Regions from separate parts of the Methylobacterium currus genome, predicted to be linked through region 2. Evidence: riboswitches for the same ligand, from Rfam matches in the RefSeq annotation. Region 2 holds a riboswitch; the other holds the start of a gene.

Evidence for each region. A riboswitch is a leader RNA that binds a small molecule or an ion and turns the genes downstream of it on or off. The one in region 2 is predicted to bind cobalamin.
Region 1: it holds a riboswitch for cobalamin, as region 2 does, so the genes downstream of both, DA075_RS18500 (TonB-dependent receptor) here and DA075_RS00520 (TonB-dependent receptor) in region 2, are expected to answer to the same signal.

The regions. Positions count from the first base shown of each region.
Region 1 covers NZ_CP028843.1:3,963,231-3,969,155, forward strand. The annotation lists gene DA075_RS18495 (HoxN/HupN/NixA family nickel/cobalt transporter) at 1-1,004, opposite strand, end outside; gene DA075_RS18500 (TonB-dependent receptor) at 1,050-3,083, opposite strand; cobalamin riboswitch at 3,287-3,486, opposite strand; gene DA075_RS18505 (TadE/TadG family type IV pilus assembly protein) at 3,926-5,158, shown strand; gene DA075_RS18510 (acetyltransferase domain-containing protein) at 5,281-5,925, opposite strand, start outside.
Region 2 covers NZ_CP028843.1:103,446-109,370, reverse strand. The annotation lists gene DA075_RS00525 (peptidase) at 1-247, opposite strand, end outside; gene DA075_RS00520 (TonB-dependent receptor) at 247-2,385, opposite strand; cobalamin riboswitch at 2,642-2,842, opposite strand; gene DA075_RS00515 (ABC transporter substrate-binding protein) at 3,176-4,390, shown strand; gene DA075_RS00510 (aldo/keto reductase) at 4,484-5,311, shown strand; gene DA075_RS00505 (acyl-CoA thioesterase) at 5,383-5,820, shown strand; gene DA075_RS00500 (ACT domain-containing protein) at 5,922-5,925, shown strand, end outside.

The DNA of each region.
Region 1 (5,925 bases), 2.7 Mb from region 2:
ATGATGACCGAGGCGATCCACGCCACGACGAAGATGCCGACGACGGCGAAGCCGGCCTCGCCCAAATTGTCGTTGAGCGTGCTCACCGCTTGCCACAGTCCGCCTGTGAGCCCGAGCTTGTCGCCGATCAGGCCGAGGGCCTCCAGGCCGCCGATGAACAGCGCGACCGTCGCGGAGGCCGCCGTGATAGTCAGGTTGTACCAGAGCTTGCGAACCGGGTTCGCCAGCGCCCAACCGTAGGCGCCGGTCATCAGCACGCTGTCGGTCGTGTCCAGGAGCGTCATGCCCGCGGTGAACAGCGCCGGGAAGATCAGGATCGCCCAGAACGACAGGCCCTGCGTGGCCTGCGTCGCCGAGATCCCGAGCAGGGCGACCTCGGTCGCGGTGTCGAAGCCCAACCCGAAGAGGAAGCCGATCGGGTACATGTGCCATGAGCGCGAGACCACCCCGAAGACCCGGCGGAACAGGCGCGCCAGCAGCCCCCGTCCGGACAGGAGGGTGTTCAGGTCTTCGTCTACGATCTTGCCGCCTCGCCGCACCCGGGAGAACGCAGCCCAGACGCCTCGCAGGATGAACAGGTTGGCGATGCCGACGACGAGCAGGAACGTCGCCGAGACCGCGGTACCGATCACGCCGCCGAGGTCGTGGAACTGGTCGAAGCTGTCCTTCATCGCCGCGGCCGTCACGGCGATCAGGCCCGAGGCCAGGATGACGATGGTGGAGTGGCCGAGAGAGAAGAAGAAGCCGACCGAGTGGGGCTTCCGACCCTCCTGCATGAGCTTGCGCACCACGTTGTCGATGGCCGCGATGTGGTCTGCGTCGAAGGCGTGGCGCAGTCCGAAGCTGTAGGCGAGGAAAGCGGTCGAGAGCAGGACGGGCTGATGAGCGAAGGTCGCGAAGGCCGCTGCCCAGGCCGCGATGTTGGCGGCGATCAGGACGGCGTAGACGAGCCCGACCTTGACCCTGAGACGGGCAGGCTGATCGTCGAAGGGGTTGGGCAGCAAGGGTCCGCTCCAGATGGTAGGGCTCGTCTCAGCCAGGAATGCCCGTCAGAACCGCCCCGCCAGGGTCAGGCGTACGGCGGTCGGCTCGACCGGGTGGAAGTGTCGGTCGGCAACGGCGGCCGCTTCTCCGGGCAGACGGGACTCGTAGTAGTAGGTGATCTGGTCGGCCCGGGCGTTCGTCAGGTTGAGCACATCGAGGGCGAGGCTCACGCCGTTGTCGAAGGCGTAGCCGATCCGGCCGTTGAGCAGGGCGGTCGGCTTCGAGCGCACCGAGTTGTCCTCGATCAGGGGCCGGGGACCGAAGTACCGGAAGCGCAAGCTACCGAACCAACCCTGGCCCTTGCCGAAGGTGACGCCCGCCGAGGCGATGGTGGTCGGTGCCTCCGGCACGCGCTGGCCGACGGGGTCGCGGTCGGAGAAGCGCGCGTTGGTGATCGTCAGGTCGCCCTCCAACCGCAGCCAAGGGGTGAGCGCGTAGTGGTTGCTCCACTCGATGCCGAAACGGCGGGTCGGCCGGCTCGGCTCGGTGGTGCCGGTGTCGCCCTGGAAAAGGTTCTCGGATGCGAAATCGAGCCGGAACAGGGCGAGGCTCGTCTCCAGTCCGGCGATGGAGCGGTTGCGGATCCCAACCTCGTAGCCGGTCGAGGGGACCAGGAAGGGCGAGCGGCTGATGTTGAACAGCGGGCTTGCCGGATCGACCGTCGCGGTGACGCCGCGGGCGTCGTTCGAGTGGAAACCACCGCCGTAGTTCAGGTAAATCTCCGTATCCGCCCACGGCCCGAACACCACCCCGAGCTTCGGGTTGACGATGCCGTCGCGAGCCCGGCCCGAATTTGCCGCGGTGTCGGAGCGGACATCGGCGTAGTACCCGTCGGCCCGGAAGCCGACGCTGGTGCGCAACCAGTCGGTCCAGCGCACCCGGTTCTCGTAGTAGAAGGCGGCGCTCGCTTCCAGCACTCGGTCGTCGAGCACCGTCGAGCGGTACTGCCGGGCGGTGGTGTTGAACAGGCCGACCCGGATGTCGTCGGTGCGGGTCTGGACGCCGATCTCGTTCTCCATCGGCAACCCGAACAGGTCGCCTTGGAAGACCCTGGAGATCTCACCGCCGCCGAGCACCCGGGCATCACGCTGGCGGAACTGGTCACCGTTGACGGGGTCGTTGAGGAAGTAGGTGAAGTTGTTCCAGAGGTTCATCTGGTAGCGGATCACGTAGGCCGAGGCCCGGGTGATGCCGCCCGCGCCCGACTGGCTCCAGCGCCCGGAGAGCGAGAAGCGCCCGGTATCGCCGCCGTCGGTGGGATCCAGCGTGCCGTAGCGGCCGATGATGCCCTCCGCCACCGCCCGCTCGGGGATCTGGTTTGTGGCGTTCCACTTAGACCAGTAGGCCATGCCGGTGACTGCGAACCCGTCGGTCGCGGTGCCCTGGCTGTAGCGGGCGACGCCGTTGAGCTTGCGCAGGGCATCGGGCACGACCCACGGCCCGTCATAGGTCTGCGCCTCGCCCGCCACCAGGAGGTTGCCCGTACCGAGCGGCACGGAGGCGGCGGAGAGCCCGCGCTTGAAGCCGAAGCTGCCCAGCGTGGTCAGCGCGATGTTGCGGTCGAGCTTGTCGAGGTAGTCGATCCGCACCGACCCTGCCGAGGCAAAGTCGCCGTCGCGGACGAAGTACGGGCCCTTGTGGAACTCGACCGCCCCAACGAGTTCCGGAATGAGGAAGTTGAGGTCGGCGTAGCCCTGGCCGTGGGCGTGCGTGCGCATGTTAACCGGCATGCCGTCGACGTGGATGGCGATGTCGGTGCCGTGGTCGAGGTTGAAGCCGCGGAGGAAGAACTGGTTGGCTTTGCCCTCGCCGGAATGCTGGGTGACGATCAGGCCCGGCACCTCCTCCAGCACTTCGCCCGGGCGGGTGACCGGGCGGCTGTTGAGCTGCGCGCCCGAGATGATCCCGGCGCTGGCGGAATTGACGGTCATGAGGGCGCCACCGATGCCCGTGACACCGCCGACATAGCCGGCGCTGGCGGACGCGGCGCCGGACGGCACGGGCGTAGGGGCCGCGACCTCGATCTCGTCGAGGCGGATCTCGCCCGCAGCCTCCTGGGCGTCGGCAGGAGGAGCCACGAAAGTGGCGACGCAGGTGAAGAACGTTGAAGCGAGCGACAGGCGGGAAGGGGACACGGTCGAGACCTGGGTAACGGCAGTGGCACGTCACCGCGAACAAGGCCGCCCGGATCCCGAAGACCCGTGCCGACACCCGCCAGGACACCCCGCCCGACGCGCTTCGCGCGTGACCACGACTGACGGCAGGTCTCCTGGCTCGCGGGTCGCTGCCCTCTCACCGTCTTCCCGAGCGAGGCTGCCCAGTGACATGGTGGCGGAAGGCTCACCGCTTACAGTTGCGGGGGCAGCCACGGTCTCGGTGCTTGCAGCACCTCACCGCGTTCCCTTTTGATCCCCGAAGGGAACCGTCGAGCCATTGGTATTTCAGGGTCCTGAGTCGAGTCAACGAGATCGGAGGCAGGAGTCCTGCGGCCTTCGTGCCGGGGCGCTGGCGACGGGCCAGCGCCCGACAGATCCGCTCACACAATCCACATTATGGTCAAAACTCTTTCGACTTGACCGCGCGAAACGCAGATGGTGGTGGAAAACGCTCGTTTTCTCACTGCGAAACGCACATCCGCATTGTGGACCGCGGAGGTCGCAAGCCAAAAATAGTTAGATATTTATGAAGAAGTAATAATTACCTACGGCACTTTCCTGCAATGAAGTTGCAACTTAAGGCTGAAATTGATTATGAGCGTTCAGCGCATAATTTATGATATTTTTACTTACGTTGCGCTACCCCTAGTTGGAGAGAGTATCATACGGCGGACGATATCTTGTCCGGTGCGAGCTGGCGTAAACAAGTGTTAACGAAATTGAACGTGGCCGCGGGAACGTGTGCGCTTGCCCGGGCGCGGGCATTTCAGCGAGACCAGAGCGGCGCGGTCATCATCATCCTCGCTACGGCGCTGCCGGTCCTTGCAATGGCCACACTTGGAGCCGTGGAGGTGGCCGAGGTCTTCTTCACTCGTACAAAGCTACAAACCATCGTGGACACAGCCGCCCTGAAAGGCGCGGCCGAGTTGGGCGTTGATCTCTCTACCGCTACCACCGAGCGGACCAGAGTGTTTGCAGACAACTTGGCCGACCCCATGCGCTTGCGCTGGGCTGTCACCTCGTCCGCAGTGTTGGATCTCAAAGCTTCTGCGATGACGGTCAGTCAAGGCGCAAATCGTCCGTCGTTCTTCCGCAGCCTCCTTCCCCCCGGCGGCTGGAACCTGCACGTCACGGCCAAAGCCATCCGCTACGCCAGCGGTCCCTTATGCGTGCTAGGCATCCAGAGCAGCGGCGGCACGGTTGTCGGTCTCGATAGCAGCGGAGCCTTGAACGCGGCCGGATGCCTCGTGCAGAGCAACAGCGACCTCGCTGCAACGGGGGGCGCATTGGTGACTGCGGGTGATGCGCGTGCCGCAGGCGGTGCGTTCGGCGCGATCAGTCCCAACCCCCTCACCGGCACACGCGTCATGCCGGACCCTTTTGCCGCGTTGAACATCGCGTTCCCGACCGGGTGCGATACGACGAGTATCACCAGCACAACCTATCTGAACCCAGGGCTTCACTGTGGCGACATCGAGTTGTCCGGCAATGAAACCATTACGCTGTCGGCCGGGGAGCATTACTTTACGGGCGGATCGTTGACGATGAGCGGCAACGCACAGATCGTCGGAACCGATGCTGTGGTGTTTCTAAAAGATTTCGCGTCGATCAATCTCAACGGCAATGCCGGTCTGTCTCTGGAAGGGCGCAAGGGAGGGATTTTTGCCGGATTTGCATTGATGACCGATCGTAGCTTTTCAGGAACGATTGAACTCACCGCGAAGAACATCCGTAAAATGTACGGTACGGTTTATCTTCCGAACGCAACACTTTTGATTGGCGGCAACGGCAACAAGGTATCCGATCAATCGCCGTGGACGGTGGTCATCGCCAAGAAGTTACAGGTCACGGACAAGGCCACGCTCTACATCAACAGCAACTACGCGGGCGCATCAGTGCCGGTCCCTCAAGGCGTCGGGCCAAGCACCAAGACGGCCGGCACACGGCTGGCGGAATAAGATCTTTGTGTCCGGTAGTAAGGGATCACTTTCTGATCCAAGCGGACATCCGAGACGCTACCACCGTGGTCTGGATGGGATCGGAGGTCACCCTTCGCACGGTCAAGCTGCTGGGTTCGGCCCTAGAGGTACTTCAGCCAAGCGATTTCGCGCCGTGACGCCTTGAAGCACGAGAACCACGCTGTCGGCAGGTAGAGGGGCACGATCAGCCCAACATACCACAATAACACCCAGGCGTAGTTCGCTACACCGGATAGCAAGCTCTGCGTCGAGCCCCAAATCGCGTGGGCGGCGTGATACAGCGCCCGCAGCACCGTCAGGTTGAGCAGGTAGAAGAACATCGGGGCACCGCCGAACACCGCCAACGCCGTGACGGCTGGAGCAGCGCGCGCCCGCTCCAGGGCGACGAGGAGCAGCGCACCGATCCCAAGCGTCAGCAACAGGAACAGCAGCGAGGGCGGGTACTTCGTCAGCGCGAAGAAGCTCATCGCCGTCCGCAGGGCGCTGCCGTCGACAACGAACCAGGGCTTCTCGCCGTAGCTGTTCGCGAGGCGCAGCAACCCGAAGGCGATCAGCATCATGCAGCCGAGCCCCACAAGACGCCGCTCGCGCGTGCGGACCTCGACCCCGGGCAGGAACCACGGGCCGATCGCGTAGCCGAGCGCGATGACGCCGATCCATGCAAGCACCGGATAGGTCGTCTTCGCGACCAGTCCGAACGGCAGCGCGATTGTGTCGCGGTGGTGCAGCATGGCCCAGACGGGGAA
Region 2 (5,925 bases):
AGCGCGGGCTGCCTGACCGCTCCAGCGCCTCCTGCGGCGTCAGCCGCACGGACTCGAGGCGGAGCGGGCCCGAGGCCGCGACCCGCTCCGCCGCGGTGAGGGAGGGGAAGCCGACGGCCAGCATCACCAGCCCGGATGCGAACCAGGCGACGACGAAGAGCCCGGTGGCGATGCCGAGCCAGCGATGGCCGAGATGCAGCCACCGTTTCAGGCGCTTCACCAGCCCTTTCGTCAGAGAGCCCCGCATCAGAACGTGACGTGGTAGGCGAGCTCGACCGAGCGCGGCCGGCCGAGCAACCAGGAATTGCCGTTGCCCGAGACCGCGTAGAGCTGGTCGGTGAGATTGTACCCGCGCAGCGACAGGCGCGAGGTTGGCGTCACCTGCCAGTCCAGGGTGGCGTTCAGCAGCGTGTAGGCCGGCCGCTTCACCGTGTTGGCAAAGTCGCTGAAGACCGGCCCGACATCGTTGACGCCGAGCCGCGCCACCCAGCCCGGCGCGAAGGCGTAGGAAAGCCAGACATTGGTGACCCGCTGGGGCACGTCGACCGGGACCTTGCCGGTGAACGACAGCAGCGCCCCGCCGATCGTCTGTGCGAAATTGTCGTAGCGGGCCCGCAGCAGGGCGGTGTTGGCCTCGATGCGCCACGCCTCCGACAGCTGGTAGGCGACGGCGACCTCGACGCCACGGGACGACTGGCTGCCGACCTGCGCCACTTCCGTCGGCCGGTCGGGGATCGGGGTCAGCAGGTCGTCCTTGCGGATGTGGTAGGCGGCGAAGGTCCACTCGCCGCGCCCGCCGTCGAACAGGCCCTTGGCGCCGGCCTCGACCTGCTCGCCGGTGGCGAGCTGGAACTGCGACTGCGCCACGCTGGTGGTGATCAGGCTGCCGAGGGGATCGGCGGCGGTGGCGTATTGCGCGTAGAGGGCGAGGTCGGGCGTCGGAGTGTAGACGGCTCCGACGCGGTAGCTCGTCGAATCGAAGGTCTTCTCGAAGCGGCTTCCTGCCAGGGGCCGGCTCACCGCCACATTCGGCGCGTCGTAGCGCAGGCCCGTCACCAGGGCGAATTGGGGCGTCAGTTCGAGCCGGTTCTCGGCGAAGACCGAGGCCTGGCGGGTACGTGAGACGATGTCGGTGCGGGTGCCGGCGAGGTTGATGAAGCGCCCCTGCGCAAAGTTGAACGGATCGACGAATGTTTCGCCGCCGAACGGCGCGTTGCTGTCGCGTCGGAAGTCGATGTGGTTGACGTCGAAGCCGATCACCGTCGTGCTCTTGAAGCCGAGCAGGCTGCCGCGGAGCGTCGCGTCGAGGCGGTTGCCGATCTGCTCCTCGTGATGGAAGATTTCGATGTAGTCGCTGCGCCGGATCAGGCCGGTGGCCGGCTGGTAGGTGTATTGCTCGACGTCGCGCCAGTGCCGCTCGGTCGAGAGGCGGTAGGCGGTGTTGCGGATCGTGATGTCGGGGCTCGGGTTCCACTCGGTGCGCAGCTGCGTCCAGTTGTCGAACCAGGCGATCTGCGAATCCTGGATGTTGTAGTTGGTGAAGCGCAGCCGGTCCCGCACCCTTGTGCCGACGAGCGGCGAGCCCCAGTAGCGGGCGGGCTCGTTGTAGCCGAGATCGTGCGAGAGGGTGACGCTCAGGTCCGGCGCCGCCCGCCAGGTCACCGCCGCCGAGAGGGCGATGTTGCGAAAATCGCCGTCGGGCTTCACCCAGCCGTCGGCCCGGTTGCCGCTGAGGTTGAGCCGGTAGGCCAGGTCCTCGCCGACCGGCCCGCCGCTGTCGAGGGCGAGCCGCGCGAGGCCGTCGGAACCGATCGCCGCCCGCGCCTCGCCGATGGGCACGAAGCTCGGCTTCTTCGGCACCACGTTGATGATGCCGCCGATCGCCCCTTCTCCATAGAGGACCGAGGCCGGGCCGCGCAGCACCTCGATCCTCTCCGCCGACCAGGTGTCGAACGGGAAGGTGACGGTGCCGGCCCCGACATAGAGCCTCGTGCCGTCATAGAGCTGCTGCACCGATCCCGCTCCCGCGAAGCCTCGCGACGTGAAGGCGAGGTTGCCGTTGCCCGGCGCCCCGATGCTGGTGATGCCGACAGCGTTCTGGGTCACCGCCTCCTCGACGGTGTTCTGGCCCCGGGCCCGGATGGTCTCGCCGCTGATGATGTCGAGGCTCGCCGGAGTCTCGAGCGGGGTGAGGCCGAGGCGGCTGCCTGAGCGCGACGGCGTCGCGAGGTTGAGGCCGGCGGCGGCCTGCTCGCGACCTCGGGCGCCCGCGACGTCGATGCGGTCGAGGGCGATCTCCTCGGCGCAAGCCGGAGCGACGGCGAGGAGCGGGGCGGCGAGGGTGGCGGCGAGTGTCGTGGCGCGTCGGGCGCTTTGCGCGGGCATGTCGGTTTCCGGGGAGGGCGTCCGCCCCGTCCCTAGCCGGTCTCGCCAAAAATGTAACGTTATAAAGTTACATTGTTGCCATCCCGGACGATGCGCAGGTGGCGCCAGGCGCGTCCTGTCGGCCGATCGGGGGAAGGCGGGGCTGAGCATGGCGGGACGGCGCGGGGCTGTGGCACGTCACCGCGAACGACAGCGGGGCGACGGCCTCACGCCATCGCCTCGACACCCATCAGGACACCCCGCCCGACGTGCTCGCGTGTGACCACGGCTGACGGCAGGTCTCCTGGCTCACGGGTCAGCGCCTGCCATCGTCTTCCCAGGGACTTTTAGGGGTCCCCAGTGACGTGAGTGATGGAAGGCTCGCCGCTTACAGTTGCGGGGGCAGCCGCGGCATCGGGCAAGCCCTCACCGCGTTCCCTTTTGATCCCCGAAGGGAACCGTCGGGGTGAAGCTTAGCGGTTCGGTTACGAAGGAGCAATGGTTGGGCGTGGGCATGATCGCCACTTTCGGAGCCTCGCGCATGAACCCTCCCCCTTCTGCGGGGGAGGGTTCATGCGCGCCGCGGAGGGCGTGTCCACAAACCAGGTGCCCGCTCCAGATTCACGTCAGGCAACGATCACGGAACCTCACCAGCCCCCGGCCTCAGACCCCAGCTTTCTCGGCCACGCCGCCCGATCCGCATCGACGCCGCCCCGGACCCCTGACATACAGGGCCCCGAACCGGCCCCCTCGGGTCGTGCTTAAGCTCTGACAAAAACGTCCTGGCACCATCATCCTGGGAGGTCCCCCGATGTCGTTCCGCTCACGGGTCGCCGGCGCCGCCGGCCTCGCCCTGTCGCTCGCCCTGGGGACGTCCGCCCTCGCCCAGGACGCTAAGGCGCCGATCAAGATCGGCGTGCTCAGCGACATGAGCGGGCCCTTCGCCGACCAGGCGGGCACCGGCTCGGTGACGGCGGCCCAGCTCGCCGTCGAGGATTTCGCCAAGGAGGCGGGCGAGCTCAAGGTCGAGGTCGTCTCGGCCGACCACCAGAACAAGCCCGATATCGGCCTCGCCACCGCCCGGCGCTGGCTCGACCAGGAGGGCGTCTCGACCATCGTCGACCTGCCGAACTCGGCCGTCGCGCTCGCGGTCTCCAACCTGATGCGCGAGCGCCACCGGGTGGCCTTGGCCTCGAGCGCCCTCACCTCCGACCTCACCGGCAAGGCCTGCGCGCCGACCACGGTGCAGTGGGTCTCGGATACCTGGGCGCAAGGGTCGGCCACCGCGCGGGCCATCGCCGGCCGCGGCCTCAAGTCCTGGTACTTCGTCACCGTCGATTACGCGCTCGGCCACGCGCTCGAGCGCGACGCCACCGTGGCGCTCAAGGCCGCCGGCGGCACCGTGAAGGGATCGAGCAAGCACCCGCTCAATGCCGGCGACTTCGCCTCGCCGCTGCTCTCGGCGCAAGGGTCGGGCGCGCAGGTGCTGGCTCTGGCTGACACCGGCGCCGACATGATCAACGCCGTCAAGCAGGCGGCGGAGTTCGGCGTGATGCCCGAGATGCGGCTCGCCGCCCTGTTCGTGCAGCTCTCCGACACCCACGCGCTCGGCCTCAAGGCGGCGCAGGGGCTCCAGCTCGCCAGCGCCTTCTACTGGGACCGCACCGACGGCACCCGCGCCTTCGCCAAGCGCTTTGCCGAGCGGATGAACGGCCGGATGCCGACCGAGAACCACGCCGGCGTCTATTCCTCCACCCTGGCCTACCTGCGGGCGGTGCGCGACACCGGCACCATCGAGGGCGAGAAGGTCGTGGCGGCGATGCGCGAGAAGCCGATCAACGATCCGCTCTTCGGCACCGTCACGGTGCGCCAGGACGGCCGCGCGGTGCACGACCTGTTCCTCTACGAGGTGAAGGCGCCCGCCGACAGCAAGGGCCCCTACGACTATTACAAGCTCCTCGAGACCGTTCCGGGCGACCAAGCCTTCCGGCCGATGGCCGAGGGCGGCTGCCCGCTGGTGAAGTAGCCCGGCGACGTCGCCCACGGCGCTCGACATCGGCGGGGTGCGACCCAGATCAGGCGTTGGTTCCCTGTCAGACCCCGCCGAAAGGCTCCGCTCATGTCCGACGCCGTCCTGACCCTGAACGACGGGAAGCGCATCCCCCAGCTCGGCTTCGGGGTGTGGCGGCTCTCCGACGAGGAGGCCCCGGCGATCGTCGGGGCGGCGTTGGAGGCCGGGTACCGCTCGATCGACACCGCGGCGGTCTACGGCAACGAGGCCGGGGTCGGCCGCGCCATCGCGGCCTCCGGCCTGGAGCGGGAGGAGATCTTCGTCGCCACCAAGGTCTGGAACGACCGCCACGGCTACGACGAGACCCTGCGGGCCTGCGAGGAATCGCTCGCCCGGCTCGGCCTCGACCATGTCGACCTCTACCTCGTCCACTGGCCGGTGCCGCAGCGCGGCGCCTATGTCGACACCTGGCGCGCCCTGATGCGCCTGCGCGAGGACGGCCGCGCCCGCTCGATCGGCGTCTCGAACTTCACGGTCGAGCACCTGAAGCGGGTGATCGACGCCACCGGCTCGACGCCGTCGATCAACCAGGTCGAGCTGCATCCGCGCTTCCAGCAGCGCGCCTTGCGCGCCTTCCATGACGAGGCCGGCATCGTCACCGAGGCCTGGGCGCCGCTCGGCCGAGGCGGCGTGCTGGAGGATCCGGTGATCCGGGCCATCGCCGAGAAGCACGGCCGCACCCCGGCCCAGGTCGTCCTGCGCTGGCACAGGGACAGCGGCACCGTCGCGATCCCGAAATCGGCCACCCCGGCCCGCATCCGCGAGAACCGGGAGATCGACGGCTTCACCCTCGATGCCGACGACCTCGACCGCATCGCCTCCATGGACGATCCGGCCGGGCGGATGGGGCCGGATCCGGAGACGTTCGGGGCGTGACCACGGCTTGATCGCCGGAGCCGGGCCGGCCTACGGTCCGGTTCCTCCCCTCTGTTCGCGAGGCTTGTCCGTTGAGCGGCCGCACGCCCCCCGAGACCCGCGCCGCCTACCGGCGCTTCGTGCCGATCACCACCCGCTGGGCCGACAACGACGTGTACGGCCACGTCAACAACGTGGTCTATTACGCCTTCTTCGACACGGCGGTGAACAGCGTGCTGATCGCGGAAGGCGCCCTCGACATCGCGAACAGCCCGGTGATCGGCCTCGTGGTCGAGACCGGGTGCCGCTACTTCCGCTCGATGGCGTTTCCCGACCGGGTCACCGCCGGGATCCGGGTCGCGCATCGCGGCACGTCGAGCGTGCGCTACGAGGTTGGGCTGTTCCGCAACGACGATGACGAAGCCGCGGCGCAGGGGCACTTCGTCCACGTCTATGTCGACCGGGCGACGCAGCGCCCGGTGCCGCTGCCGGAGGACCTGCGCCGGGTGCTGGAGCCGCTGGCCGTATGAGCGGCGAAACCGACCTGATGAGTGGCGAAGTCGACTTGATGAGTGGCGAAGTCGACTTGATGAGTGGCGAAGTCGACTTGATGAGTGGCGAAGTCGACTTGATGA